4 regions of the Streptomyces sp. NPDC015345 genome follow, and region 3 is predicted to be linked to each of the others. Evidence: riboswitches for the same ligand, from Rfam matches in the RefSeq annotation. Region 3 holds a riboswitch; each other region holds the start of a gene.

Region 1 (7,293 bases), on a different contig from region 3:
CGAGAGCAGCCCGAGGCAGGCGCACACCTCGACGCCCTCGTTCTGCTCCTTGACCGCCGCGATGGTCTGCGCCACCCGGTCCACGTCACGGTCGGTCGGCCCGCGGCCGCTGGCCACCAGGCAGACCCGCTTGGCGCCGCCCGCGACACCGGCCGCAGCGGCCTGCGAGGCCTCGTCGGGCTTCAGCCACGTGTACTTGAGGATCTCGGCCTTCGAGCCGAGCCGCTGAGAGCAGTACGAGCAGTCCTCCGGGCACAGCCCCGACTTGAGGTTGACCAGATAGTTGAGTTTCACCCGCCGCCCGAACCACTGCCGCCGCACCTTCCCGGCGGCGGCCACTACGTCCAGGAGATCGTCGTCGGACGTGGCCAGCACGGCCAGCGCCTCTTCACGGCTCGGCAGCTCGCGCCGAAGCCCCTTGTCCACCAGCGTGTTCAGGAGATCCATGGCGCTGATCCTTACGCACGGCAGTCTCCCCGGCCAAGGAGAGTTCGCACAACAGAAGCGGTTTGAGGTGTGGGTATTGCCACATACTGGCCAGGTGGCAGGACGGCTAGGGTCTGTGCAATGTCTACAAACAGCCACCCCGTGACGGGTGCGACGCGCGCGCCGTTCGACTGGCTCGACGAGCAGGCCGGGCTGCGCGCCGACGCCGGCCTCGTCCGCACCCTGCGCCCGCGCGCCGCCGACGCGGGCGGCCTCCTCGACCTGGCGAGCAACGACTACCTGGGGCTGACCCGGCACCCGGAGGTCACCGAGGGCGCCGCCGCGGCGGCCCGGCGGTGGGGCGGCGGCGCCACCGGCTCCCGGCTCGTCACCGGCTCCACGGAACTCCACGCCGAACTGGAGCGGGAGCTCGCCGATTTCTGCGGCTTCGAGGCGGCGCTCGTCTTCTCCTCCGGCTACGCGGCGAACCTCGCGGCGGTCACCGCGCTCGCCCCGCACGGCTCGCTGATCGTCTCCGACGCGGGCAACCACGCGTCGCTGATCGACGGCTGCCGGCTCGCGCGCGCCGCCACCCAGGTGGTGCCGCACAGCGACCCCGAGGCGGTGCGCAAGACGCTGGACGCCCACGACGGCCCCGCCGTCATGGTGTCCGACTCGGTGTTCTCGGTGGACGGCGACGCCGCGCCGCTCGTCGAACTGGCGGACGTATGCCGGGAGTTCGGTGCGGGTCTGATCGTCGACGACGCGCACGGCCTCGGCGTCCTCGGTGACGGCGGCCGGGGCGCACCGCACGCCGCGGGCCTCGCGGGGGCCGCCGACACGGTGGTCACACTCACCCTCTCGAAGTCCTTCGGCAGCCAGGGCGGCGCCGTGCTCGGACCCGCCAAGGTCATCGACCACCTGGTGAACGCGGCGCGTACCTTCATCTTCGACACGGGGCTCGCGCCCGCCGCGGCGGGCGCCGCGCTCGCGGCCCTGCGGCTGCTGCGCCGCGAGCCCGAACGGGCCGCAAGGGCCCGCCAGGTCGCCGCCGAACTGCACCGGCGCCTCACGGCCGAGGGCCTGTCGGCGGTACGTCCCGACGCCGCCGTCGTCTCCGTGCGCGCCCCGGCACCGGAATCGGCTGTGCGCTGGGCCGCCGAGTGCCGGGCGGCGGGTCTGGCGGTCGGCTGCTTCCGCCCGCCGTCGGTACCGGACGGTATTTCGAGGCTGCGGCTGACCGCCCGCGCGGATCTCACCGACGAACAGATCGCCGATGCCGTACGAGTGATCAGCCGCACCGCACCCCGCTGACCGCCGTCAGCGGAGGCTGTCGACGAACGTCTCCCAGGGGCCGGGGGAGAAGAGCAGGGCGGGCCCCGCGGTGTTCTTCGAGTCGCGCACGGCCAGCAGGCGGGCCGCCGTGCCGGAGTGGAGCGTGTCGAGCGTGGCCGTCTCGACACAGTTGTTCATTCCGTTGCTGCGGCTGCTGCGCTGCCACCGCGCACCCTGAAGGGTGGTGCTTGAAGGTACGTACCGAGGCAGTGCGGTCATGGTGCCTCCTTACGCGCCGTCGCTTAGCCCGGCGATGAAATCCTCTGAGTCCTCGGGTGAAAGCGCCTGTTCCTGAAGGGAGTTGAAGGCCTCCACGTATGCCTGGAGGTCTTCTTTCCGTTCGAGATAGAGGCTACTCGTCAAGTGGTCGAGAACAACCACATCCAGATCAGCAATGTTCGGAAATGAGAAAATAACGAAAGGCCCGATGAGGCCCACATGCTCTCCGGAGGAGAACGGCAGCACCTGAAGTCGCACCTGTGGCAACTGCGCCACCTCCTGTAACCGTGCGAGCTGATGTGCGAAGACCTGCGGTCCGCCCACGGAACGGCGCAAAACCGCCTCGTCCAGGACCACGCTCAGCCGCACCGGAGGCTCCGCGCGCAGCACGTCCTGACGGGCCAGACGCACCTCCACCAGCGCGTCCACCTGCTCGTCGGGCAGCCCGCCGAGCGCGGCCCGCGTGACGGCGCGCGCGTAATCGGGGGTCTGGAGCAGCCCCGGAACCACCGAGGTCTCCAGGGTGCGTACCCAACTCGCCTGCGACTCCAGGCTGATGAAGTCGCGATAGGCGGCGGGCAGCAGGTCGCGGTACGCCTTCCACCAGTGGTGACGCCCCGAGGCACCGGTGTCGTCGGCGCCCGCCAGGGCCACGAGCAACTCGCTGAGGTGGGCATCCTTCACCTCGTACGCGTCGAGCAGGAGGCGCACATCCGTGGCCTTCACACCGCTGCGGCCCGTCTCGATCCGGCTCACCTTCGACTGGTGCCAGCCGACCTTCGCGGCGGCCTGGCTGCTGGTGAGTCCCGCGAGGCCGCGCAGCGCGCGCAGTTCGGCGCCGAGCCGGCGGCGGCGCACCGCGGGGCCGTACTGCATGTCCGTCTCCTTCCGGACCGAGCCGTCGGGCATCCCGGCGGCAGAGCGGGGGGACAGAGGCGACAGTAGAGGAAGTGGCGTCCCCGCGCCCAAATACGGTCGGTCCTGGCAGAGTTCACCGCTTCGAGCGACAGATATATGCACATCTCGGTGGATCGCCACCCGTGACCGGCGAAGGAATGGGACGCTGGCGCGAAGCACCAGTCCGGGGCCGTCCTCGAGTCATCCGCTCCGAGTCGGAGACCGACCCCGGTGGGAAAGGGACAGCGTCGCCATGGCAGATCACCAGGAAGCATCCGTCACTCTGCCGAGCGATCCCGCCTCGGTCTCGGCCGCCCGCGCGTACGTGGCGAACGTACTCACGGAATGGGGCCTGCCGGGCGAGGCCGAGGTGGCGGACACGATCAGACTCATCGTCTCCGAACTCGCCACCAACGCCGTGCAGCACACCAGAGGGCAGTCGCCCACCTTCACGGTGGACGTCGAGCTCGACCGGGACGAGCAGCTGCGGATCGGCGTCACCGACAGTCACCCGCGCTATCCGAGGCGGCTGCCGGCCGCCGTCCAGCAGGACAACGGCCGCGGCATGGTCATCATCCGCTGGCTGACCGCCGAATGCGGCGGCAAGCTATCCGTCAGCCCCACGGCGGAGGGCGGCAAAACTGTATGGATCGCACTGCCCTGGACAGCGCCGGTCCAGCAGGGGCACCGCTGACGCCGCGCACCCGCCGCGCGGCCCGGCTCCGGCCGGACGCGGCGTGCGGGTCCACGGACCCCCGCGTCCGGCCGGGCGTGACGGGCGGGTCAGCGGACCCGGCCGTACCAGACGCTCTTGGTCCAGATCTTGTCCAGGCGTACCACGGTCCCCCTCTTCGGTGCGTGCCAGATGCGGCCGTTACCCGCGTAGATCCCGACGTGGTAGACGTTCCGGCCCGAGTGGAAGAACACCAGGTCGCCTCGGGTCCGCTGGGACTTCGAGATGTGCCGCGTCTTGTTGTACTGCGCGGCGGCGGTGCGCGGCAGCTTCTTGCCCGTGCGCTTGAACGAGTACAGCGTCAGGCCCGAGCAGTCGAAGCGGTTGGGCCCAACCGCTCCGTAGCTGTAGGGAGAGCCCTTCTTGGACGCCGCGATCTTGAGCGCTTTCGTTCCGTGGGTGGCTGCCTCGGCTTCCGATGTGAGCCCGGGGGCCACGACGGTGCCGCCCACAACGGCGAGGGTGAGGGCCGAGACGGCCCCGGTCCTGCCGAGCAGCGACGGAACGTGATTCAGCGCGGTCATGCGTAACCCTTCGTCAGCCGCCTGTGAAGGATGACCTGTCGGGTTCGGGCAGGCGAAGATGCCCGGCCGCGTCATGCTCTGCGGCTTCACCCCAAGGGCGTCGTCCGGACTTCCCGGACGGGCCCGCCTTGCTCGGGTCCTCCACTCCTGCCGGTGCACCGATGTCGACCGGTCAACCGGGCGGCGGCAGGACTCGGCGTCCGCCCGGATCGCCCCGCCGCTGTGGCGGGGTCTTGTCGTCGGAAGGGATCTTGACCCGAAAACCACTCGAAAACCGAGTCGAAACGACGTTTTGTGAGGCTCCTCACGACTGACCTGTTCGGGTGGACGCTGCCGAATTCGACTCCCAATGGCCCGTCTGACGATGGCTCGACCAGCACCGGAACGTCTCATTCCGCCTTCGCCGTACGTATCCGGTGCAACTCTCGAACGCGTGATTAAGGAGCCCCTGCTACGCCAACTGAGGTAGCCCATCTGGTCGCTCGCACAGCGGATCCAGACGTTCCGGTGAGCGGAGCGCGTCCTTCAGCGGCCGCTGAGGGACTCACCGGCTCACTGGCTTGCCGATGGCGGCACGCCCACCCGTCCGGTCCGCCGCTCGCCGTCGAGGACGCGCAGGGCCTGGGCGAGCGTGGCGGCGTGCACCTCGCTCTCGCCGCGCCGGTGCATGAGGGCCAGTGCGTCCCGCAGGGCCGTCGCCCGGCCGACCAGGGCCTGGGCGGCACGCAGTCCGCCGTAGGTGTGCTCGGCGCGGGCGGGGTTGATCCGGCCGACCAGATCGACGACTTCGAGGTAACGGTCGATCAACTCGGCCTCGGCGCGGGTCAGCGCGGGCAGCGGCGGCAGCTCGGGCGGCAGCATCCGCGGGTCACCTCGTCCCGCGCGCGCCGAGCGAGGTCTTGCGGCTCTGGACGATCCGGTCCACGAGCCCGTACTCCACGGCGGCCGGGGCGTCGAGGATCTTGTCCCGCTCGATGTCCGCGGCGATCCGCTCCGGGCTCTGTCCCGTGTGCCGCGCGAGGAGTTCTTCGAGGAGCCGCCGGGTCCGCAGGATCTCGTCGGCCTGGATCGCCAGATCACTGGCCTGCCCCTGGATCGGCTCGGAGAAGGAGGGCTGGTGGATCAGTATCCGCGCCCCCGGCAGCGCGTGCCGCTTGCCGGGTGTGCCGGCCGCCAGCAGGACGGCGGCGGCCGAGGCGGCCTGCCCGAGGCAGACCGTCTCCACGTCACAGCTGACGAACCGCATCGTGTCGTAGATGGCGGTCATCGCGCTGAACGAGCCGCCGGGGGAGTTGATGTACAGCGAGATGTCGCGGTCGGGCGCCGCGTACTCGAGGTGCGTGAACTGCGCCATCACGTCGTTCGCCGACGTGTCGTCGACGGGGGTGCCGAGAAAGACGATCCGCTCTTCCAGAAGTCGCGAGTACGGATCCATGGTCCGCGCCCCCGAACTGGTGCGCTCGGTGAACTCGGGCAGGACATGACGGGCTGACGGACGGCGCATGGCAGGCCTCTCTTGCTAGGGGGCGACGGAGGGTCCAGCTCTCCGTAAAAAATGTACAGGACGTACGTTTCTTTGGGGGGCGCTCAGCAAGGCAGCCTTCTGTCGACGACGAAGCTGATCTCGACGACCTGACCGGGAAGGGTCAGTTCGGTGACGCCGAGGACCGTGGCGGTGGGGCGGTGGTCGCCGAAGTACGCCAGGTTGCCCTCCGCCGTCGCCGCGGCGTTCTGCCGTAGGTTCACCACGTACAAGTTCTGTGAGACCACCTGGTTACGGGTGGCGCCGTAGTGGTCGAGGACCCTGTCCAGGTTGGTGTAGGTCTGCTGGAGCTGGGCGCCGAAATCGCCCGCGTGCACGAAGGTGCCCGTCTCGTCGAACGCGAGCTGTCCGGAGACGTGGATCAGTTCGCCGGACCTGATCGCCTGTGCGTATCCGAAGTCGCTCTCGGCCGGAATGTCGTGGTTGAAGACGTCGAGGCTTGTCACGGTGTTCGCCCTCCCGAGGTGCTCTCTTGTGGTTACTCGGGAACTGTAGGAGAGTGGCTCCTGACCTGGAAGAACGCACTTTTCGGTGACTGGGGAACCTGATGGTGACCAAACAACTGCTCCAAGGCCTGCCCGAGGACGCGGACCTGCGGCGCGCGGACTCGCTGGCCCGGGAGATCTTCTCGGACGTCGCCAACAAGTGGGCGCTCCTGATCATCGAGACGCTCGGTGACGAGACCCTGCGCTTCAGCGCGCTGCGGGACGGGGTCGAGGGCATCAGCCACAAGATGCTCACGCAGAACCTGCGCATGCTGGAGCGCAACGGCCTGGTCGAGCGGAAGGTGCACCCCACCGTGCCGCCGCGCGTCGAGTACACCCTCACCGAGGCCGGCCGGGGCCTGCGCGCCACGGTCGACGGCATGTGCGAGTGGACCCACCGCCACCTCGGTCACATCGAGGCGTCGCGCCTGCGCTTCGACGCCTGAGGAGCGGGGTGCGCGGTACCGGCCGTGCCGGGCCCCGGCGTCAAGGCCCGGCCTCCGCGATCCGTGGCAGGGCGAGCCGATAGGCGGCCTCCACCGTCTCGGCTTCGGTGAAGCCGGGCGTATCCAGGCAGCGCCGCGCCAATCCCAGCGGACCGTCGCGGCGCGGCTGTTCGCCTGACTCCGGCGTCTCCGGCGCGTGGCGGAGCGTCCAGAGGTACGGGAGCGTCGCGCCGAACACAGCCAGAGGTCCCTGGACAGGCCCTTCCCTGCGCACCCAGCGCTCCGCGATGGCGCCGCCCACGGAGGGGACCCGCTCGATTCCGCGCCACATGGGGTCCGCGGCGGCGTAGACGACCGTGCCGACACGGGCGTGGAGGAGGGCGCCGCTACAGAGCAGGCACGGCTCCAGGGTGGTGAAGAGGCGGTGGTCCTCATACCGGCGCCGGGACGGCAGCTGCGCCAGTACGTTGATCTCCGCGTGCGCGATGGCCGCCCCGGCGAGCTGCCCGGGCGGGGCGGCTGCCTCCTGGCCGCGGTTGCGCCCGCAGGCCACCACCGCGCCATCAGCGTCGAGCAACGCCGCTCCGATCGGCCGACTGCCCGCCCCGAACGCCTCCCACGCCAACGCGAAGGGCAGTCGCCAGACCGCCGGCAGCTCTGTTCCGGCACCAGACATGCACCGATT
Region 2 (7,293 bases), on a different contig from region 3:
GTACGACGCCCTGACCCCGCCCGAGTTCACCGCCGCACCGCTCTTCACGGCGGCCCCGCTGATCGCCGCCCCCTTCTACTCGCTGCTCGGCACCGTCCTGACGGGCGTCGCGGCCTCGGTCGCGGTCACCGTGCTGCACTACGGCAGCTCCGTCGGCGGCCATGTCGAGGCCGTCACCGAACTGCTCACCGTGACGACCGTCGCGGCCCTCGCGATCTTCATCAACCGCGTCGTGCGCCGTGGCAACGACCGGCTCGCCATCGCCCGCTCCATCGCCGAGGCCACCCAGCGCGCCGTGCTGCCACAGCCCGACCCCCGCATCGGCGGGCTCGACCTCGCGGCGCGGTACGAGGCCGCGCAGGCCGACGCGTTCATCGGCGGTGATCTGTACGCCGTACAGGACACCCCGCACGGCGTACGGCTCATCGTCGGCGACGTCCGTGGCAAGGGCATGGGCGCGGTGGCCGCCGTCGCCGTCGTCATCGGCGCCTTCCGTGAGGCCGCCGAGCAGGAGACCACCCTGGAGGCCGTGGCGCAGCGCCTGGAGCGGGCCCTCGCGCGGGAGGGCACCCGGCGCGACGGGCTCGACGCCTTCGAGGGGTTCACCACCGCCGTCCTCGCGGAGATCCGGGTCGGCGACGGCTGCGTACGGCTGGTGAACCGGGGGCATCCGGAGCCGCTGCTGCTGCGGGGCGACGGCCGGCTGTGCGTGCTCTCCCCGAGCGAGCCCGCGCTGCCGCTCGGCATGGGGGAGCTAGGGGCGTGGCCGGACCGGGCGGACGAGTCGGAGTTCCCGCCCGGGGCGATGCTGCTCTTCTACACGGACGGTCTCTCGGAGGCGCGCGACGCGACCGGGGCCTTCTACGACCCCGCGACCCGGCTCGGCGGGCGGATCTTCCCCGGCCGGGAGGGCCCGCACACGCTGCTCGCCACGCTCACGCAGGAGGTGCGGCGGCACACCGGGGGCGCGGCGACGGACGACATGGCGCTGCTCGCGGTGCGGCGGCCGGCCACCGGGGACGGCAAGGCCGCGGCGGAGAGCCATGTCACTGGCCGTGACTGAAGTGCAGCCCTCCGCATCACAACTGACGTTCTGTCAAGGGAATGTGAAGTTCCGGTGTGTGACTTTCTCGGGTGACACAGGGTCAACTTGCCCCGGTGCGAACCCTCGTGTCCCGTTAAGTCCTGCCCGCGAGCGTTAATGATCAATCGGAACAGCTTGGAATACGGCACCGCTGTCTATTAACGTTCGATAACGCAGCGCGGTCGTCCCAGCCGTCACTAGAGGCGGCTCCGTGCGCACACGCCTAATCCCGCAAGGGAGCCGGGGAACCACCAACTTGGGGTGAATCGGGCAGCTGTGCATCCGTGCCGGTTGTCCGTAGGAGACCTTCCTGCTCCGAACCCGTCAGCTAACCCGGTAGGCGAGAAGGAAGGAAAGGAGTGCGCCCCAGTGGCGTCCAACCGGCCTGCCCCCCAAGCCGCGTACGTACCGAATGACGACGACTTCGGTGGTTACGACCAGGAGACCTGGGAGGAATGGAATCCCACCGAGGAGTCCGTCCGTCCCGTCCGCGGCAGGCACCGTGTGCACAAGAAGGGCGGCGGCGGGCTCGCCCGCAGCTCCACCGTGCTGGGCGTCGGCGTCATCGCCGCCGTCGGCGCGGGCGGCATAGCCACCGCGCAGGACGGCAAGGCGCCCGTCTCCATCTCGATGCCCGACCTCGGCGCCGTCGCCGACTCGCTCCCCGAGGCCGAGTCCCTGCCCGGCGTGGGCTCCCTCCTCTCCGACGACTCCGCCGCCCCCGCGGGCTCCGAAGCCGTCACGGCCGCGGCTCCGCTCAGCGCCGCCGGTGTCAGCTCCACCGACGCCGAGCAGGGCGCCACGGACGCGGGCGAGGCACTGCGCGCCCGCATCATGCAGCAGGCCGAGAACCAGCAGGACCAGGCGGACGACGCGGTGCGGACCGCGGCCGAGGAGGCCGCCGTCAAGAAGGCCGCCGAGGAGGCCGCCGCCCAGCAGAGGCTGGCCGAGCGGAAGGCCGACGCCAAGGCCGCCGCCAAGAAGAAGAAGGAGCAGGAGGCCCGCGAGGCCAAGGCCCTGGCCGAGCGCCGGGCCAAGCTCGCCAAGAGCTACGCGCTGCCCACCTCCTCGTACACCATCACGTCGCACTTCGGTGTCGCCGGCTCCATGTGGTCCTCCGGGCACCACACCGGCCTCGACTTCGCCGCACCGACGGGTACCCCGCTCAAGGCCGTCCACACCGGCACCGTCAAGGAAGCCGGCTGGGCGGGCGCGTACGGCTACCGCACCGTCCTGGAGCTGAGCGACGGCACCGAGGTCTGGTACTGCCACCAGTCCTCGATGAACGTCAGCGCGGGACAGAAGGTCAGCACCGGCGATGTCATCGGGCGCGTCGGCGCGACCGGCAACGTCACCGGACCGCACCTCCACATGGAGGTCCACACCGCGGGCGGCTCCACCGTCGACCCCCTCGCCTGGCTCCAGAGTAAGGGCCTCAACCCCTGACCCGAAGCGGACGACTTGACGTTCATTTGGGGGAGCCGCCGGAATTCTGTTTCCGGCGGCTCCGTTGAGGAACGCATGACTTCTCTTCGCACGCTTGGCTCATCCGACCTCGAGGTCTTCCCGCTCGCCCTCGGCGGCAACGTCTTCGGCTGGACCGCCGACCGGACGGCGTCCTTCGCCGTCCTCGACGCCTACACCGCCGCGGGAGGCAACTTCATCGACACCGCCGACACCTATTCGAGCTGGGTGGAGGGGAACGAGGGCGGCGAGTCCGAGACCCTCATCGGCGAGTGGCTGGCCGAGCGCGGCAACCGCTCCGACATCCTCCTGGCCACGAAGGCCGGCGCCCACCCCGAGTACAAGGGGCTGGCCCCGGACACCATCAAGAGGGCCGCCGACGCCTCGCTGCGCCGCCTCGGCACCGACTACATCGACCTGTACTACACCCACTTCGACGACACCTCGGTCCCCGTCGAGGAGATCATCGGGGCACTGGACGAGCTGGTCACGGCCGGCAAGGTGCGCGCCATCGCCGCCTCCAACATCTCCCCCGAGCGGCTCCAGGAATCCCTCGACTTCTCCGACCGCGAGGGCCTCGCGCGCTATGTCGCGCTCCAGCCGCACTACAACCTCGTCTCCCGCGACACCTACGAGGGCCGGCTCCAGGAGCTCGCCTCGCGCTCCGGCCTCGCCGCCGTCCCCTACTTCGCCCTCGCGTCGGGCTTCCTCACCGGCAAGTACCGCCCCGGCACACGCGTCGAGAGCGCGCGCAGCGGCCGGGTCGAGGAGTACGTGGGCAGCGAGCGGGGCGACCGGGTCCTCGCCGCGCTCGACGGGATCGCCGAGGCGCATGACGCCGAGGTCGCGACCGTGGCCCTCGCCTGGCTCGCGGCGCAGCCCACCGTGGCGGCGCCGCTCGCCTCCGCGCGCACGGTCGAGCAGCTGCCCGCGCTGCTCGCGGTGGCGGACCTCTCCCTGACGGACGCCGAGCTGTCGGCGCTGACGGCGGCCTCCGCCTAGGTGCGGTAGGGGTTGTGGGCCGGGTGGCCGTATGCCGGACGGGGCTGCGGCTGCCCGTACGGAGCGGGGGCGTACGCGGCAGGGGCGTAGGGGGCGCACGGGGCGTGCGGGTACGCGGCGTGGGGGTGGCCGTACGGCGCGTACGGCATCGGGAGCATGACCGGGGCGGTGGCGCGGGCCGCGTAGGCCAGGGCGGGCCGGGCCGGTTCGCGGCGCTCCCAGAGCTTCTCGAGCAACTCCCGCTCGCGTACGACGAAGTCGGCGCCCGCCCGGCCGCGGCGGCCCCGGTGGCGCAGGAACGCCAGTGACGTCGCGTACGTCTCGTACTCCATGACCGCCCGGCCCGCGGCCTTCCCCCAGGCGTATGAGGCGTAGTCGCGGGCCAGCGCGCGGGCCCGCATCGAGCCGAGCGCGTACGGCTCGGGCGGGGTGAGCCAGCCCGCCGCCGCGTACACGGGCAGTTCGGCGCGGATCATGCGCAGCTCGCGCTGCCGGGTCCAGATCGCCAGCCACGTCAGCAGCCCGAACGACGGCAGCATGAAGAGCGCGTACACGGCGAAGAACCCGTACTGGCCGAAGACCGCGGAGCCGTTCCACAGCGCGTGCATGCCCATCGCGAGCAGCAGTCCGCCGAGCGGCAGCAGCGCGCGGCGCAGGCGCATGCGCTCCGCCGAGAAGGCGGCGATGCCGAAGCCGATGCCGGTCAGGACGGTGAAGAGCGGGTGCGCGAAGGGCGACATGACCACGCGTACGAAGAACGTCGCGGCCGTCACGGAGGCGAGGCCGCTGTCGCGGCTGAGCTGGTCGGTGACGAAAGCGTTGCCGAGGTAGAGGATGTTCTCGGTGAACGCGAAGCCCGTAGCGGTCACCCCGGCGATGACCATGCCGTCGACGATGCCGGTGAAGTCGCGTCTGCGGAAGAGGAAGACGAGCAGGATCGCGGCGGCCTTCGCGGACTCCTCGACGACCGGCGCGATGACCGTGGCGCCGAGGGTGTCGGCGCTGTGCGGGTCGGCGGTGGCGGTCGCTATCCAGCGGATCGCGAAGCTGTTCGCGACGATCGCGATGAGCGCGGCCGCGCAGGCGCCCCACGCGAAGGAGAAGAGGAGGTTCCGCCAGGGCCCCGGCGCCACCCGGTCCAGCCAGCGGAACGCGGCGACGAGCAGCGGCACCGGCACGGTCGCGAGGCCGAGCCCGACCAGGAAGCCCTCGGTGCCGGTCTGCTCCCTGACCAGGGCGAGGATCACCAGGCCCGAGAGCGCGAGCAGCGTGACGAGTCCGGCCACGCGGACCGCGCGCCGCTGCCACCAGTGGGCTCGGCGGAGTTCCCCCGGGGCGGGCGGCTCGGGGGGAATCGGATACGGAGGACTGGTGGCCACGTCGTTGACCCTAACGAGGGATGGGGGTGGCCGCGACGGGGCCTTTACTTGCCGGTGCCCGCCCCGAGCTGCTCCACACGGCGGAACAGCAGGTCGTGGACCACGTGACCCTTCTTCAGGCCCTGGCCCTCGAAGCGGGTGAGGGGGCGGAAGTCCGGGCGCGGGGCGAACCCTCCGTCCTGCCGCGTGTTCTCGAAGTCGGGGTGCGCGGTGAGGACCTCCAGCATCTGCTCGGCGTACGGCTCCCAGTCCGTCGCGCAGTGCAGGAGCGCGCCCGGCTTCAGCGAGGGCGCGGCCAGGGTGAGGAACTCCGGCTGGATCAGGCGCCGCTTGTGGTGGCGGGCCTTGGGCCAGGGGTCGGGGAAGTAGACGCGCAGTCCGGCGAGGGACTCGGGCGGGAGCATCTCGCGGAGCAGGATGATCGCGTCGCCGTTGGCCACGCGGACGTTCGTCAGGCCGCCGCGTTCGGCGAGTCCGAGGAGGTTGCCCTGGCCGGGGGTGTGCACGTCGACGGCGAGGATGCCGGTGTCCGGGTCGGCGGCGGCCATCTGCGCGGTCGCCTCGCCCATGCCGAAGCCGATCTCCAGGACGACGGGGAGGTCGGGGCGCGGGCCCCGCTCGTCCGCGAACAGCTCGCCGAGGTCGAGCTTGCGCAGCCCGTCGATGTCCAGCCCCCAGATGGGCCAGAGCCGCCGCAGGGCGTCGCCCTGGCTGGTGGTGACCCGGCTGCGACGCGGCTGGAAGCTGCGGATCCGGCGCTCGTGGTGTGACCCGGCGGGGTCGGGGGAGGGGCCGCCGGGAAAGCGGGGGGCGGCCTGCGGACGGCCGGACCGCCGGGGCCCGTCCCCCTCGGGGGTGCCGGACGCTTCGGGGGCTTCGGGGGTTTGGGGTGACTCAGACACAGTGCGGCCAATTTTACGGGGCGCGGGGGTGGGGTGGTCCGGCTGCCGGTGCGCTGCGGGTCGGCTGTGGCTGGTCGCGCAGTTCCCCGCGCCCCTTGGGGCGGGGCGTTGCGGGACGCTCGGAGGGCGGACCGTGCCCCGTCAGTGACGCGAGGGGTCGTGGCCCCGTCAGGGGCGCGGGGAACTGCGCGCTCAACCACGTCGGACCCGCAGAGCACCAAGCACCGCACCGCATCGACGCACGCAGACCGGCGGCAGGCGACCGGGCAGAGCCGCTGAACCCGGCGGTCACGAATCTCCGGCAGCCGCGGAGCCCCGCCTCACCCCAAGACGGCCAGCGCCCGCCGCGCGACCTCCCGCCCGATCGGCAGCGAAGCCGTAGCGGCAGGCGACGGCGCGTTCAGGACGTGCACCGTGCGCGCGCCCTCCCGTATCAGGAAGTCGTCGACCAGCGTGCCGTCACGCAGGACCGCCTGCGCGCGGACCCCGGCCGGGGCGGGCACCAGGTCGTCGGGGCCGATCCCCGGCAACAGCCTCCGCACCGCTTCGGTGAACGCCGACTTGGAGGCGGAGCGGCGCAGCTCACCCGCCCCGTACCGCCAGTGGCGCCGGGCTATGCGCCACGATCCCGGCCAGCCGAGCGTGCCGGCCAGCTCGCGAGGGTGGACGACCGACCAGGCGTACCCCTCGCGGGCCAGGGCCGGCACCGCGTTCGGCCCCACGTGGACGCCGCCGTCGATCCCCCGGGTGAGGTGGACGCCGAGGAAGGGGAAGGCAGGGTCGGGCACGGGATAGACGAGGCCGCGCACCAGCTCGGGGCGGCCCAGCTCGTAGTACTCCCCGCGGAACGGCACGATCCGCATGCCGGGGTCGTCGCCCGTGAGCCGCGCGACCGTGTCGCAGTGCAGCCCCGCGCAGTTCACCATGACCTTGCCGCGCACCACGGCACCGTCGGCGGTGCGGACGGCGACGCCGAGGCCGGGGCGGCGGTCCACGCGCACGACGTGCCCGGCCGCGCCGTAGCGGATCTCGGCGCCGGAGGCCTCCGCCAGGTGCCGCGCCACCGCGCCGTAGTCACAGACGCCGGTGGTGCCGACGTGGATGGCGGCGAGGCCCCGCACCTCCGGCTCGTACTCAGTGATCTGGGCGGGGCCAAGCTCGCGCACCGGAATGCCGTTCTCCCTGCCGCGCTGGACCAGGGCGTGCAGCCGGGGGAGCTCCGCGCGCTCCGTGGCGACGATCAGCTTGCCGGTGACCTCATGCGGAATGCCGTACTCCGCGCAGAACTTGATCATCTCGGCGGCGCCGCGCACCGCGTATCTCGCCTTCAGGGAGCCGGGGCGGTAGTAGATCCCGCTGTGGATCACCCCGCTGTTGCGGCCCGTCTGGTGGCGGGCAGGGCCGCGCTCCTTCTCCAGCACGGTGACACGGGTGCCGGGGGCGGCGCGCGTGAGGGCGTACG
Region 3 (7,293 bases):
CGTCGCGCAGCACCACGTCGGCTTCCCAGTGCGAGGGATAGTCGTGCCGATCCTGCTGCTCCGACGGGGTCTGCATGGGGCCCAGGGTACGGGTCGCGGGGCCGCCTGGGCCGGGTACGGTCGAGGAGGACCGGCGTCCCGTCACCAGAGCATCCACCGCGACATGCGACAATGGTCTAGACAAGTGTGAAACACCTGGAAGGGCAGCAACACATGGCTGAGCGCCGCGTCAACGTCGGCTGGGCCGAGGGCCTCCACGCCCGACCCGCCTCCATCTTCGTCCGCGCGGCCACGGCCGCCGGCGTCCCCGTGACGATCGCCAAGGCCGACGGCAACCCGGTCAACGCCGCCTCGATGCTCGCGGTGCTCGGCCTGGGCGCCCAGGGTGGCGAGGAGATCGTGCTCGCCTCCGACGCCGAGGGCGCGGACGCCGCCCTGGACCGTCTGGCGAAGCTGGTCGCGGACGGTCTCGAGGAGCTTCCGGAGACGGTCTGACCCACGCAGCACCTTTCAAAGGGCCCACCCCGAACACGGGGTGGGCCCTTTGCCTTATGTCTCACCTGGTGCCAGTTTATGTGGCGGCAGTTTATGCACGGAAATAAAGGAACGGCCGGAATTGCATTGACCGGCACTCCTCTCGCGCCTCACTTTGTATACGGCACCCGCGTTAATTCCTGAGACTCACCGTGTTTACGGGGTGTTGCACTTCCCTCACACGGCCCGCCGTCGGCGAGGGGCGCAACCGGTGCGCGGCCGTCGCCCGCTCCGCGTGGCCGGCGGTGAGCATCCTGGCCCGTTCCGCGTCCCCGCGGGCCACCGCGTCGACGATCGCCGCGTGCTCGGACCAGGACACCGCGGGCGCGGCCGGGGCCCCGACGACGTACATCCAGGCGAGCTTGTGCCGCAGCTGGGTGAGCAGCGTGATGAGGCCGGGGCTGCCGGAGGCCTGGGCGAGCGTCTCGTGGAACCAGCCGCCCAGCGAGCGCAGATCCTCCCCCTGACCCTTCCGCACGCGCTCCTGGCCCAGCCGCACGAGTCCGCGCAGGACCTTGAGGTGCGCGTCGGTGCGGCGCTGTGCGGCGCGGGCCGCGGCGAGCGGCTCGAGCACCGTGCGCAGCTCCAGGAGGTCGGCGGCCTCCTGCTCCGTGGGCTCGGCGACACAGGCGCCGGCGTGCCTGCGCGTGACGACGAAGCCCTCGGCCTCCAGGGTGCGCAGGGCTTCGCGTACGGGGACGCGGGAGACCCCGTAGCGGCGCGCGAGAAGCTCCTCGGTGAGCCGCCCGCCCCTTTCGTAGACCCCGGCCACAATGTCGTCCCGGATGGCCGTGCATACCGAGTGTGCGGGAATGCGCATAACCGGACCTCCGCCTTAATCCCCGCGAAACGCGGTCGACCGACGCTCGTTCCGGAACTCTATTGCAGAGCCGCTGAATTTCCGATGGCGGGCCGGATTCCATGGATATCTTTTGGCCAGGCGAGGCGGGTGGGAAACGGCGAAGGCCCCGGCTCGGGAGAGCCGGGGCCTTCGGTGAGGTGCCGGGACGGGTCAGACGTTGACGCCGTGCGAGCGGAGGTACGCCACGGGGTCGATGTCCGAGCCGTAGTCCGGGCCGGTGCGGGCCTCGAAGTGGAGGTGCGGGCCACTGGAGTTGCCGGTGGAGCCCGAGAGGCCTATCTGCTGGCCCGGGGTGACCGTCTGGCCGACGGTGACGCCGAGGGACGACATGTGGCCGTACTGGGTGTACGTGCCGTCGTTCATCTTGATGACCACGTTGTTGCCGTAGGCACCGCCCCAGCCCGCCTCGACGACGGTGCCGGCGCCCACCGCGTGGACCGGCGTGCCGGACGCGGCGTGGAAGTCGACGCCGGTGTGGCTGCCGGAGGACCACATGGCGCCGCCGGTCTGGTAACCCGTGGAGACGTACGAGCCGGAGATCGGGGAGACGTAGGTGTTCAGGCGCTTGCGCTCGGCCTCGCGGGCGGCGCGCTCCTTCGCCTCGCGCTCCTTCTTGGCCTTCGCCTTGGCCTCGGCCTCGGCCTTGCGCTTCTCCTCGGCGGCCTTCTTCTTGGCGGCCTCTTCGGCCTTCTTGGCGGCCGCGGCGTCGTCGGCGGCCTGCCGCTGGGCGGCGGCCTGCGCGTCGATGCTGTCGGCGAGCGAGTCGCCCACGGAGATCGCCTGGGTGAGCCCGGTGTGTTCGAAGGCGGCGTCGTCGGCGGCGGCGAGCGCCGGAGCGGCCAGGCCTCCGATGACACCCGTGGTGGTGATCGCTGCGACGCCCGCGACGTTCGCGGTGGTGCGGGTGAGGCGGCTGGGACGACGGTGCTTCCCGGTGGCACGGGTGAACGCCATGAAGCGGCTGATCCTTTCCTTCCTTCTCGCCTACCGGGTTAGCTGACGGGTTCGGAGCAGGAAGGTCTCCTACGAGTCCCTCACCTGACGGCAAGGTGCCCGATTCACCCCAGGGGACATGTGGGTCCCCGGCTCCCCTGGCTCGCGCCGTACGGGGACTCGGCGATGACTGTCCGGTGCCGCGGATGCGACGTACTGCGTGACGAACAGTCGGACCGACGCTAAACGGGCCGTCTTTCAATCGACAAACAGAACGCCTCTTTTGTAGCGCACGCCACACACCGAACAGGCAACCACCCTATGAATTCGGACATATGGGGAGTACGCGACCCCGGCCACCGAAACGGTCGCCGGGGTCCCGATATGTCCTGACTGCCGCTCAGCCGGCGACCACACTCACCTCGCCGATGCCGAGCGCCCTGACGGGCTCCTCGATCTCCGCGGCGTCCCCGACGAGGATCGTCACCAGGTGGTCCTCCGGGAAGGCGCTCACGACGGCCGCGGTGGCCTCCACGGTGCCGGTCGCGGCCAACTGCCGGTAGAGCCGCGCCTGGAAGTCGTCCGGGAGGTTCTGCTCGACCTGGTCGGCGAGCGTGGCGGCCACGGAGGCGGCCATCTCGTACTTGAGCGGGGCCACGCCCACCAGGTTCTGCACCGCCACGTCGCGCTCGGCGTCGGTCAGGCCCTCGGCTGCGAGGGTGCGCAGGACCGTCCAGAGGTCCTCCAGCGCGGGCCCCGTGGAGGCGGTGTCGACGGAGCCGCTGATGGCGAGCATCGCGGCGCCCGTGCCGTCCGGTGCGGAGCGCAGGACCTGGCTGAACGCCCGTACGCCGTAGGTGTAGCCCTTCTCCTCGCGCAGGACGCGGTCCAGGCGGGAGGTGAGGGTTCCGCCCAGGCAGTACGTGCCGAGGACCTGGGCCGGCCAGATCCGGTCGTGCCGGTCCGGGCCGATGCGGCCGATCAGAAGCTGCGTCTGGACGGCTCCGGGGCGGTCCACGATGACGACACGGCCCGTGTCGTCCGCGGTGATCGCGGGCATCGGGCGGGGCTCGGCGGTGCCGCCCTTCCAGGTGCCGACGGTGTCCGCGAGGACGGCGTCCAGGTCGGTGCCCGCGAGGTCGCCGACGACCACCAGGGTGGACGTGGCGGGACGGACGTGCGCCTCGTAGAAGGCGCGCACCGCGGCCGCGTCGATGGCCTTGACCGTCTCCTCGGTGCCCTGGCGGGGCCGCGACATGCGCGAACTCGCCGGGAACAGCTGCCTGGAGAGCTCCTTGGCCGCGCGGCGTGCCGGATTGGCCGCCTCATGCGGGATCTCGTCCAGGCGGTTGCGTACGAGGCGCTCGATCTCGCTGTCCGCGAAGGCCGGGGCCCTCAGGGCGTCGGAGAGCAGGCCGAGCGCCTTGGGGAGGCGGGAGACCGGGACTTCGAGGGAGACGCGGACGCCGGGGTGGTCGGCGTGCGCGTCCATGGTGGCGCCGCACCGGTCGAGCTCGGCGGCGAACTCCTCCGCCGAGTGCTTGTCGGTGCCTTCGTTGAAGGCCCTCGCCATGATCGTGGCGACGCCGTCGAGGCCCTTCGGCTCGGCGTCCAGGGGCGCCTCCAGGTGGACCTCCACGGCGACGACCTGCTGGCCGGGGCGGTCACAGCGCAGCACCGTGAGGCCGTTGGGCAGCGCGCCGCGCTCTGGGGCGGGGAAGGCCCACGGCTTGGCCGTGCCGGCCTGGGGCTGGGGGTGGAACTGCATCGTCGCGGCCTCGGTCACTTCGCCGCCTCCTCTTCCTCTGCGGTCTCGGCGGCGGCCTCGGCGGCCTCGTCCTCGGTGGACACCGGTTCGTAGACGAGCACCGCGCGGTTGTCCGGGCGCAGGCGGGCCTTGGCGACCTCCTGGACCTCCTCGGCGGTGACGTCGAGCACGCGCTGCACCGCGGTGAGAGCGAGCTGCGGGTCGCCGAACAGGACCGCGTACCGGCACAGTTCGTCCGCGCGGCCCGCGACCGTGCCGAGACGGTCGAGCCACTCCCGCTCCAGCTGGGCCTGGGCGCGCTCCATCTCCTCCGGGGTGGGGCCCTCCGCGGCGAAGCGGGCCAACTCCTCGTCGACGGCGGCCTCGATGACCGGGACCTCGACGTCGCCGGACGTCTTCACGTCCAGCCAGCCGAGCGAGGGGGCACCGGCGAGGCGCAGCAGGCCGAATCCGGCGGCGACGGCGGTGCGGTCGCGGCGCACGAGCCGGTTGTAGAGCCGGGAGGAGTCGCCGCTGCCGAGGACGGTGAGGGCGAGGTCGGCCGCGTCGCACGCGCGCGTGCCGTCCTCCGGGAGGCGGTAGGCGGCCATGAGGGCGCGGGCCGGCACATCCTCCTCGATGACCTCGCGCAGCTCTTTGCCGATGCGCTCCGGGAGGGAGCCGTCACGCGGCGGCTGCTTGCCGTCGTGCGAGGGGATCGACCCGAAGTACTTCTCGACCCAGGCGAGCGTCTGCTCGGGGTCGATGTCGCCGACGACCGACAGGACGGCGTTGTTGGGCGCGTAGTACGTGCGGAAGAACGCGCGGGCGTCTTCCAGGGTGGCCGCGTCCAGGTCGGCCATGGAGCCGATCGGCGTGTGGTGGTAGGGGTGCCCCTCCGGATAGGAGAGGGCGGTCAGCTTCTCGAAGGCCGTGCCGTACGGGACGTTGTCGTAGCGCTGGCGGCGTTCGTTCTTGACGACGTCGCGCTGGTTCTCCATGGACTCCTCGTCGAGCGCGGAGAGCAGCGAGCCCATCCGGTCGGCCTCCAGCCACAGGGCCAGCTCCAACTGATGGGCGGGCATCGTCTCGAAGTAGTTGGTGCGCTCGAAGCTGGTCGTGCCGTTGAGGGAGCCGCCCGCCCCCTGGACCAGTTCGAAGTGGCCGTTGCCGTGCACCTGCTTCGAGCCCTGGAACATCAGGTGCTCGAAGAGGTGGGCCAGGCCGGTCCGCCCCTTGACCTCGTGGCGGGAGCCGACGTCGTACCAGAGGCAGACCGCGGCGACCGGGGTCAGGTGGTCCTCGGAGAGCACCACGCGCAGGCCGTTGGCCAGCCGGTGCTCGGTCGCTGTCAGGCCGCCGGAGCCGGCCTCGGCTGTGGCCGTGTGACCCATGGGCATGTACGTCCCTTCGATCGCTGGATCGTCGTGATCATCGCTGGGTTCAGAACAATTGCTGCCAGTCCTGCCACTGTATGCAAGCGTGCGGACACCTGACGAAGTTCCCGGTCCGCCCTCGGCGTAGTCGCGGGGGTGACGCCGCCGTCGGCACGGGGCGTGGTCGGCGTTGTCAGTGGGACAGTCCACAATGGTCGGCGTCAGATCCCGCACTTGTTGGTGAAGGAGCCGCAGCAGCGATGGCCCGCCGCAGCACGAAGACCCCGCCGCCCGACGACTCGTTCGAGGAGAAGATCCTCGACATCGACGTCGTCGACGAGATGCAGGGCTCCTTCCTCGAGTACGCGTATTCGGTCATCTACTCCCGGGCCCTGCCGGACGCCCGCGACGGCATGAAGCCGGTGCACCGCAGGATCGTCTATCAGATGAACGAGATGGGCCTGCGCCCCGACCGCGGCTATGTGAAGTGCGCCCGTGTCGTCGGTGAGGTCATGGGTAAGTTGCACCCCCACGGCGACGCGTCGATCTACGACGCGCTGGTGCGCATGGCCCAGCCCTTCTCGATGCGCCTCCCGCTCGTGGACGGCCACGGCAACTTCGGCTCGCTCGGCAACGACGACCCGCCGGCCGCCATGCGGTACACCGAGTGCAAGATGGCCGACGCCACCTCCCTCATGACGGAATCGATCGACGAGAACACCGTCGACTTCGAGCCGAACTACGACGGCCAGGAGATGGAGCCGTCCGCCCTCCCGGCGGCCTACCCGAACCTCCTGGTCAACGGCGCGTCGGGCATCGCGGTCGGCATGGCGACGAACATGCCGCCGCACAACCTCGGCGAGGTCATCGCCGCCGCGCGCCACCTGATCAAGCACCCGGGGGCCGACCTCGAGACGCTGATGAAGTACGTGCCGGGCCCCGACCTGCCCACGGGCGGCAAGATCGTCGGCCTGACCGGCATCAAGGACGCGTACGAATCGGGCCGCGGCTCCTTCAAGATCCGCGCGACGGTCGCCGTGGAGAACGTGACGGCGCGCCGCAAGGGCCTGGTCGTCACCGAACTGCCTTTCTCCGTAGGCCCCGAAAAGGTCATCTCCAAGATCAAGGACCTGGTCGGCGCGAAGAAGCTCCAGGGCATCGCCGACGTCAAGGACCTCACCGACCGCTCGCACGGCCTGCGCCTGGTCATCGAGATCAAGAACGGCTTCGTCCCGGAGGCCGTCCTGGAGCAGCTGTACAAGCTGACGCCGATGGAGGAGTCCTTCGGCATCAACAACGTCGCGCTGGTCGACGGACAGCCCCTCACGCTCGGCCTCAAGGAGCTCCTGGAGGTCTACCTCGACCACCGGTTCGACGTGGTGCGCCGCCGCAGCGAGTTCCGCCGCGGCAAGAAGCGCGACCGCCTGCACCTGGTCGAGGGCCTCCTGGTCGCCCTTCTGGACATCGACGAGGTCATCCGCCTCATCCGCTCCAGTGAGAACTCCGCGCAGGCCAAGGAGCGACTCATCGAGCGCTTCTCGCTGAGCGACATCCAGACGCAGTACATCCTCGACACCCCGCTGCGCCGTCTCACCAAGTACGACCGCATCGAGCTGGAGTCCGAGCGCGACAAGCTCAACGGCGAGATCGACGAGCTGACCGGCATCCTGGACTCGGACGCCGAGCTGCGCAAGCTGGTCTCCTCCGAACTGGCCGCCGTCGCCAAGAAGTTCGGCACGGACCGGCGCACGGTGCTCCTGGAGTCGGCGGGCTCCCCGGCCGCCACGGTCTCGCTCCAGGTCGCGGACGACCCGTGCCGCGTACTCCTGTCATCGACCGGC
Region 4 (7,293 bases), on a different contig from region 3:
GCCGAGTGGAGCGAGGCGGAGCTGGCGCGGCTCGCGGCGGCCGACGACCCGCGCCTCTCGGACGCCGTCCGCTGGCGCGGGAGCCTCGGCGTCGCGGAGTTCCTCGCCCTCGGCCCGGACCTGTGGGAGGAGTGGCGCAGGGCGCGGCGCGCGGGGAGCCGCCTGCTCGGTCACCTCCTGGTGCGCGCCGCGATCGACCTCGCGCGGTGCGGGCTCACCCGGGGGGTCACGGCGAAGCTGCTGAGCCAGGTCAAGGAGGAGTACGGCCAGGCGGTGGCCATCACGTCCGACGAGACCTTCGACGAGGCGCTCGCCTGGGCCACCGCGCCCCGGCACGGCGTGACCGGCCTGCTCGTACCGGGTGAGTGGCCCGGCACCTGGCGGCCGTACGGCTCGCTGATCGCGGACGCGGACCGCTCGGAACCGCCGGTGCCGGACCGTGTGTGGATCCGTGCGTACGAGGGTCTGGAGCCGCACGACGCCGCCGAGCTGGACGGCCTGGTGGCCGCCTTCCGTTCGGCCCTGGAGCCGCGCGCCGAGGGCGGGGACGCCCACGCCATGACGTGGCTCGGCCTGCTTGCGGAGCACGCGGGGGACACGGCGACCGCGGAGGGCTGGTTCCGGCAGGCGGCGGACCACGGAAGCTCCCGCGCCGCCTGCCGGCTGGGCCACCTCCTCGCCACCCGCGTCGCGTACGGGGAAGCGATCCCCTACCTCACGGCCGCCGCCGACGCGGGCGAGGCCGGGGCCGCCGCCCTCCTCGGACAGGTCCACCAGCACCTCGCGGTCCACTACTTCCGCATCGCCGAGGCCGAGGGCGACATCTCGGCGACGCGTCGCCTGAAGGGACTGCTCCGCCCGACGGGCCGCCCGTGCGACCACGCCCAGGACCCACACCTGGACTAGCCCTGGACTAGCGGCTTCCGTCCCGTGCCCGGCGGCACGACCGCTGCCGCCCCGGCCCAGCCCCCGGCCAAGGAGGAGTCACGCATCCCCCGGGAGATACGGTCACCGCATGCACGACCAGCCGCCCGCGACCTGCCCCGCAGGAGCCACGCCCGCCCACGGGGCGACCCCGCAGCCCGAGCTCTTCACCTGGGAGTTCGCCACCGATCCTTACCCCGCCTACGCCTGGCTGCGCGAGAACTCCCCGGTGCACAGGACCACGCTGCCCAGCGGGGTCGAGGCCTGGCTGGTCACCCGGTACGCGGACGCGCGCCAGGCGCTCGCCGACCAGCGGCTCAGCAAGAATCCGGCCCACCACGACGAGCCCGCCCACGCCAAGGGCAAGACCGGCATCCCCGGCGAGCGCAAGGCCGAGCTGATGACGCATCTGCTCAACATCGACCCGCCGGACCACACCCGCCTGCGGCGCCTCGTCTCGAAGGCGTTCACCCCGCGCCGCGTCGCCGAGTTCGCACCGCGCGTGCGGGAGCTGACCGATCACCTGATCGACGCCTTCGTGGCGAAGGGCGAGGCCGACCTCATCCACGAGTTCGCCTTCCCGCTCCCCATCTACGCCATCTGCGACCTGCTCGGCGTCCCCCGCGAGGACCAGGACGACTTCCGCGACTGGGCGGGCATGATGATCCGGCACGGCGGAGGCCCACGCGGCGGCGTCGCGCGCTCCGTGAAGAAGATGCGCGGCTACCTCGCCGAGCTGATCCACCGCAAACGCCTCGACCCCGGCGACGACCTCATCTCCGGCCTCATCCGCGCCTCCGACCACGGCGAGCACCTCACGGAGAACGAGGCCGCCGCCATGGCCTTCATCCTCCTGTTCGCCGGGTTCGAGACCACCGTCAACCTCATCGGCAACGGCATGTACGCCCTCCTCACCCACCCCGAGCAGCGCGCACGGCTCCAGAAGGCCCTGGCGGAGGGCGACACCGGCCTGCTGGAGACCGGCGTCGAGGAACTGCTCCGCTTCGACGGACCCGTGGAGCTGGCCACCTGGCGGTTCGCCACCGAGGCGCTGACCCTCGGCGGGCAGGAGATCGCGGCCGGAGACCCCGTCCTCGTGGTGCTCGCCGCCGCCGACCGCGACCCCGAGCGGTTCGACCGGCCCGACACCCTCGACCTCGCGCGCCGCGACAACCAGCACCTCGGGTACGGCCACGGAATCCACTACTGCCTCGGCGCCCCGCTTGCCCGCCTGGAGGGCCAGACCGCGCTCGCGACGCTGCTCAGGCGCCTGCCCGATCTGCAACTCGCCGCCGACCCGGCCGATTTGCGGTGGCGTGGCGGACTGATCATGCGGGGACTGCGCACGCTGCCGGTGAAGTTCACAGACGCACAGAAAACGGCACCGGAACGACCGGTTTCTGACGGCCCATCACAACTGTGATGTTGACGTGATCTCCGCTGCATCGACTTGTGACAAGCGTTCGAGTGCGGCTACGTTCACGTCGACTCGGGCACCCGGTGCCCAAGTCGCCGTAACAGTCTCCTGAAAGGCAACCGCATGCTCTCCGGCAATGGTCGTCACCGACGCCCCCGCCAGGCCCCGGCCCTCATCGTCGCGGCAGGAGTCACCGGATCCGCCATCGCCATCCCGCTGCTCGGAGCCACCAGCGCGAGCGCCGCCGAGACGGTGACGTGGGACAAGCTCGCCGAGTGCGAGAGCGGCGGCGCGTGGAGCGCCAACCCCGGGAACGGTTACTACGGAGGGCTCCAGCTCTCCGAGGACATGTGGGAGAAGCACGGCGGCCTCGACTACGCGCCGAGCGCCGACCAGGCCTCCAAGTCCCAGCAGATCGCCGTGGCCGAGAGAATCCTCGACGGGCAGGGCCCCGAGGCCTGGCCGAGCTGCGCCCCGATCGCCGGACTCACCGACGGCGGCGCGGCGGCCGACGTGGACCCGGGCGATCCGATCCCCCCGGAGCCCACCGACTCGTCGGACAGGAACGACGCGAGCGACTCGACCGGTTCGACGGGGTCGGAGAAGTCGAAGGGCTCCAAGGGCTCCAAGGACTCCGAGGGCTCCGACGGCTCGGGGGACTCCAAGGACTCCAAGGGCAAGGCCGCCGACAAGTCGTCGGACAAGGCCTCCGACGACGCGTCAGAAGGCCCCGGCTCCGCCGACGAGGCCGGCGACACGCCCGGTTCGGGCGACGCCTCCCGAGACAAGAATCACGAAAAGGGCGACAAGCAGGGCAACAGCGGCAACAGCGGCAACGGCGACAAGGGCCCGACGGACGGCAAGTCCGGGCGCGACGAAGCCCCTTCGGCCGGCACCCCCGGGTCGAAGGACCCGGCCGCCCCCTCCGACGACTCCACCTCCGGCCGCCACCGTGGCGACCGCGCGGACGAGAGCCCCGCCTCCGGCAGCGAGAGCGGCAGCGGCGGCGACCGTCCGGGCCGGCACGCCTCGCGCGGCGGCGAGCGCACCGAGAAGGCCGCCGACGGGACGTACACGGTCCGCTCCGGTGACAACCTGTCGGCCATCGCGGACGACTTGGACGTCAAGGGCGGCTGGCACGAGCTGTACACCGAGAACAAGAAGACCGTCGGGGCCGACCCGGACCTCATTCTCCCCGGTCAGAGCCTCGATTTGGGCGAAAAGTAGGGGTAGTTGACGAACCGTCCACGGGGCACTTCGCGCCGAATGTCGGTATTGGCGTAAGTGAGAGATGGGTCTCAGAAGCCCTGATCGCCTTTGAAATTCCGTGGATCGCGTGACTACCGTCGTCAACGCCCGCCACTGGTGGGCCCCGCCGGTCGGTACGCCGAATCCTGCCAACGGCCGGACGGGAACAATCGTCGCTTCGAGCGCCGTAGGCAGGAGCGGGGGACCCAAGGTAAGCCGCCGGGTCCGCACGTCGAGCTCCGAGGAGGAGCGGGACGTACGGGACCGGCTAGGGGTGAAGTCGCACTCACGTGGTGCGGCCGGGCAACTTCACTGGCCCGAACCCGACAGCTCACCTCGCAGGCGTCGGTGAGGGGATCAACTCATGCTGTTTTCCAGCAAGGGCAAGCACCGCCGTCCGTCCAAGGCCACTCGTGTCGTCACGCTCGCCGGTGTCACCGGTGCCGCCGTGGCCGCCCCGCTGATGGCCGCCGGTTCGGCCTCCGCCGCCACCGGCCAGGAGTGGGACGCCGTCGCGCAGTGCGAGTCCGGCGGCAACTGGTCGATCAACACCGGCAACGGCTACCAGGGCGGCCTCCAGTTCTCGCCCTCCACCTGGGCCGCGTACGGCGGTACGAAGTACGCCCCGACCGCTGACAAGGCCTCCAAGGCCCAGCAGATCGAGATCGCCGAGAAGGTCCTCGCCGGCCAGGGCAAGGGTGCCTGGCCGCACTGCGGCGTCGGCCTCTCGGGCGCCGCGTACAACGGCGGCGGCGCGCAGCAGCAGGCCCCGCAGCAGCAGGCCAAGCCGCAGCCGCAGAAGACGCAGCAGCAGGCCGCCCCGCAGCAGCAGGCCGCCCCGCAGCAGGCCCCGAAGCCGCAGCCCGCGCCGCAGACCGAGTCCAAGAAGACCGTCGAGACCCCGACCGGCAAGAAGGTCGAGAAGGGCGACGGCGAGTACAAGGTCAAGACCGGCGACACGCTGTCCAAGATCGCCGAGGCGCACGACGTCAAGGGCGGCTGGCAGAAGGTCTACAAGCTGAACGGCGACATCATCGACAACGCCGACTTCATCTACCCCGGCCAGCAGCTGCACCTCAGCTGACGGATCCGGTCGCGGCCGTGCCTCGGCGGACGCACGGCCGTCCCACCCCGTCCCCACGGGCTCCCCGCCCCGGTGCGCGTATCCCCCGTACGCACCGGGGCGGGGCCATGTCCGCTGTTCGCTCCTAGCGAGCTACCGGCCAGTAGAAACGCGGGCTTCCATCCCGTTTCCCGGCCATTTGAGCCTTCCCCCGTCCCACGGGACGGGCGGTCGGCTGGCCTGAGGCCCGGAGCCGGTTAGGCTCAGGAGACGCGGGCCGAATCGGCCCGCGTAAACGCGTCACATCCCAGAAGGAGATGCTCGTGCCGTCCATCGACGTCGTCGTAGCCCGGGAAATCCTGGACTCCCGAGGCAACCCCACGGTCGAGGTCGAGGTCGGCCTCGACGACGGCAGCACCGGTCGTGCCGCCGTCCCGTCCGGTGCCTCCACCGGTGCCTTCGAGGCCATCGAACTCCGTGACGGTGACCCCAACCGTTACCAGGGCAAGGGTGTCGAGAAGGCCGTCCTCGCCGTCATCGAGCAGATCGGCCCGGAGCTCGTCGGCTACGACGCCACCGAGCAGCGCCTGATCGACCAGGCGATGTTCGACCTGGACGCCACCGACAACAAGGGCTCCCTCGGCGCCAACGCCATCCTCGGCGTCTCGCTCGCCGTCGCGCACGCCGCCTCCGAGGCCAGCGACCTGCCGCTGTTCCGCTACCTCGGCGGCCCGAACGCGCACCTGCTGCCCGTGCCGATGATGAACATCCTCAACGGCGGGTCGCACGCCGACTCCAACGTCGACATCCAGGAGTTCATGATCGCGCCGATCGGCGCCGAGTCGTTCTCCGAGGCGCTGCGCTGGGGCACCGAGGTCTACCACACGCTGAAGAAGGTCCTGAAGAGCAAGGGCCTGGCCACCGGCCTCGGCGACGAGGGCGGCTTCGCCCCGAACCTCGACTCCAACCGCGCCGCCCTGGACCTCATCCTGGAGGCCATCAAGGAGGCCGGCTACGTCCCCGGCGAGCAGATCGCGCTCGCGCTCGACGTCGCCGCGTCCGAGTTCTACAAGGACGGCACCTACCAGTTCGAGGGCAAGTCCCGCACGGCCGCCGAGATGACCGAGTACTACGAGGAGCTCGTCGCCTCGTACCCGCTCGTCTCCATCGAGGACCCGCTGTTCGAGGACGACTGGGCCGGCTGGAACGCCATCACCGAGAAGCTCGGCGACAAGGTGCAGCTGGTGGGTGACGACCTGTTCGTCACCAACCCCGAGCGCCTGGCCCGCGGCATCGAGGAGAACTCCGCCAACGCCCTGCTCGTCAAGGTCAACCAGATCGGTTCGCTGACCGAGACCCTGGACGCCGTCGAGATGGCCCAGCGCAACGGCTTCAAGTGCATGATGTCGCACCGCTCCGGTGAGACCGAGGACGTCACCATCGCCGACCTCGCCGTCGCCACCAACTGCGGCCAGATCAAGACCGGCGCCCCGGCCCGCTCCGAGCGCGTCGCCAAGTACAACCAGCTCCTGCGCATCGAGGAGATCCTCGACGACGCCGCGGTCTACGCCGGCCGCAGCGCCTTCCCGCGCTTCCGCTCCGCCTGACCCGAGCACAGCAAGGCCGAGCTGTCCGAAGCTCGCGTAGCCACGTAGTTGCGTACGTCCCCGCAGCCGGTCCCGTACCGTGTGCGGGGACGTACGTACGTGCAGGCGCAAGCTCTGGGGAGACCGAACCATGGCCAAGGCCGGGACCAAGGACCGGTTCTCCACCGCTACCCGCCTGCGGCTGCTCGGCGAGCAGACCGCGGAGCGGGTCTACCGCTCCCAGACCAAGCGCCAGGCGCGCCGCTCCCGGCTCACCGGCCGCGCGGCGCTCCTCGCGCTCGTGCTCTGCTCCCTGGTCGTCGCCCTCGCGTACCCGATAAGGCAGTACGTCTCGCAGCGCGCCGAGATCGACGACCTGCGCCGGCAGCAGGCCGAGCACCGGGCCGACGTCGAGAAGCTGCGCGACGAGAAAGCCCGCTGGCAGGACGACGCGTACGCGCAGCAGCAGATCCGCGACCGCCTGCACTATGTGCTGCCGGGCGAGACCGGGTTCACGGTGATCGACCCCGCGGCGGCCAGGAGCCGGCGCGCGGACCAGGGGGCGGTCGCACGCCCCTGGTACTCGAACGTCTGGGAACGCGTCGACAAAGCTGACAGGGCCGACAAGGCCGACAAGGCCGACAGGGCTGACGGGGCCGACAGGGCCCCGTGAGACCGACCGTTCCGACGACTGACCCACTGATGGAAAGACAGGCATGGACACGCCCCCGCCGACCACTGAGCGCACCGAGCCGACCGACGCCGACGTCGAGGCCTTCAAGCAGCAGCTCGGCCGCCCGCCGCGCGGCCTGCGGGCCATCGCGCACCGCTGCCCCTGCGGTCAGCCGGACGTCGTCGAGACGGCGCCGCGCCTCCCGGACGGGACGCCGTTCCCGACCACGTACTACCTGACGTGCCCGAGGGCCGCGTCCGCGATCGGCACCCTTGAGGCCAACGGCGTCATGAAGGAGATGTCGGAGCGGCTCACGAACGACCCCGAGCTGGCCGCCGCCTACCGCGCGGCCCACGAGGACTACATCGCGCGCCGCGACGCC

What was found. Region 3 has a riboswitch for cyclic di-AMP ahead of ACF062_RS06960 (M23 family metallopeptidase). Riboswitches for the same ligand answer to the same signal wherever they lie in the genome.
Region 1: another riboswitch for cyclic di-AMP. It lies ahead of ACF062_RS19000 (C40 family peptidase); the one in region 3 lies ahead of ACF062_RS06960 (M23 family metallopeptidase).
Region 2: another riboswitch for cyclic di-AMP. It lies ahead of ACF062_RS24445 (M23 family metallopeptidase); the one in region 3 lies ahead of ACF062_RS06960 (M23 family metallopeptidase).
Region 4: another riboswitch for cyclic di-AMP. It lies ahead of ACF062_RS35105 (transglycosylase family protein); the one in region 3 lies ahead of ACF062_RS06960 (M23 family metallopeptidase).

Annotation. Positions count from the first base shown of each region.
Region 1 is NZ_JBIBTX010000004.1:401,105-408,397, forward strand. Features, by position in the region: gene bioB (biotin synthase BioB) at 1-447, opposite strand, end outside; gene ACF062_RS18980 (8-amino-7-oxononanoate synthase) at 568-1,740, shown strand; gene ACF062_RS18985 (DUF397 domain-containing protein) at 1,747-1,980, opposite strand; gene ACF062_RS18990 (helix-turn-helix domain-containing protein) at 1,990-2,856, opposite strand; gene ACF062_RS18995 (ATP-binding protein) at 3,131-3,571, shown strand; gene ACF062_RS19000 (C40 family peptidase) at 3,661-4,134, opposite strand; cyclic di-AMP (ydaO/yuaA leader) riboswitch at 4,138-4,314, opposite strand; gene ACF062_RS19005 (hypothetical protein) at 4,687-4,995, opposite strand; gene ACF062_RS19010 (ATP-dependent Clp protease proteolytic subunit) at 5,003-5,638, opposite strand; gene ACF062_RS19015 (RidA family protein) at 5,722-6,123, opposite strand; gene ACF062_RS19020 (helix-turn-helix domain-containing protein) at 6,225-6,608, shown strand; gene ACF062_RS19025 (nucleoside deaminase) at 6,649-7,284, opposite strand.
Region 2 is NZ_JBIBTX010000005.1:701,663-708,955, forward strand. Features, by position in the region: gene ACF062_RS24440 (PP2C family protein-serine/threonine phosphatase) at 1-1,063, shown strand, start outside; cyclic di-AMP (ydaO/yuaA leader) riboswitch at 1,295-1,442, shown strand; gene ACF062_RS24445 (M23 family metallopeptidase) at 1,454-2,530, shown strand; gene ACF062_RS24450 (aldo/keto reductase) at 2,606-3,550, shown strand; gene ACF062_RS24455 (PrsW family intramembrane metalloprotease) at 3,547-4,929, opposite strand; gene trmB (tRNA (guanosine(46)-N7)-methyltransferase TrmB) at 4,974-5,831, opposite strand; gene lhgO (L-2-hydroxyglutarate oxidase) at 6,152-7,293, opposite strand, start outside.
Region 3 is NZ_JBIBTX010000002.1:123,296-130,588, reverse strand. Features, by position in the region: gene ACF062_RS06975 (GNAT family N-acetyltransferase) at 1-76, opposite strand, end outside; gene ACF062_RS06970 (HPr family phosphocarrier protein) at 214-495, shown strand; gene ACF062_RS06965 (GntR family transcriptional regulator) at 668-1,354, opposite strand; gene ACF062_RS06960 (M23 family metallopeptidase) at 1,547-2,350, opposite strand; cyclic di-AMP (ydaO/yuaA leader) riboswitch at 2,363-2,525, opposite strand; gene ACF062_RS06955 (M16 family metallopeptidase) at 2,730-4,115, opposite strand; gene ACF062_RS06950 (M16 family metallopeptidase) at 4,112-5,476, opposite strand; gene ACF062_RS06945 (DNA topoisomerase (ATP-hydrolyzing) subunit A) at 5,713-7,293, shown strand, end outside.
Region 4 is NZ_JBIBTX010000011.1:135,949-143,241, forward strand. Features, by position in the region: gene ACF062_RS35090 (sel1 repeat family protein) at 1-906, shown strand, start outside; gene ACF062_RS35095 (cytochrome P450) at 1,016-2,347, shown strand; gene ACF062_RS35100 (transglycosylase family protein) at 2,465-3,568, shown strand; cyclic di-AMP (ydaO/yuaA leader) riboswitch at 3,763-3,949, shown strand; gene ACF062_RS35105 (transglycosylase family protein) at 3,954-4,673, shown strand; gene eno (phosphopyruvate hydratase) at 4,970-6,259, shown strand; gene ACF062_RS35115 (septum formation initiator family protein) at 6,390-6,911, shown strand; gene ACF062_RS35120 (DUF501 domain-containing protein) at 6,955-7,293, shown strand, end outside.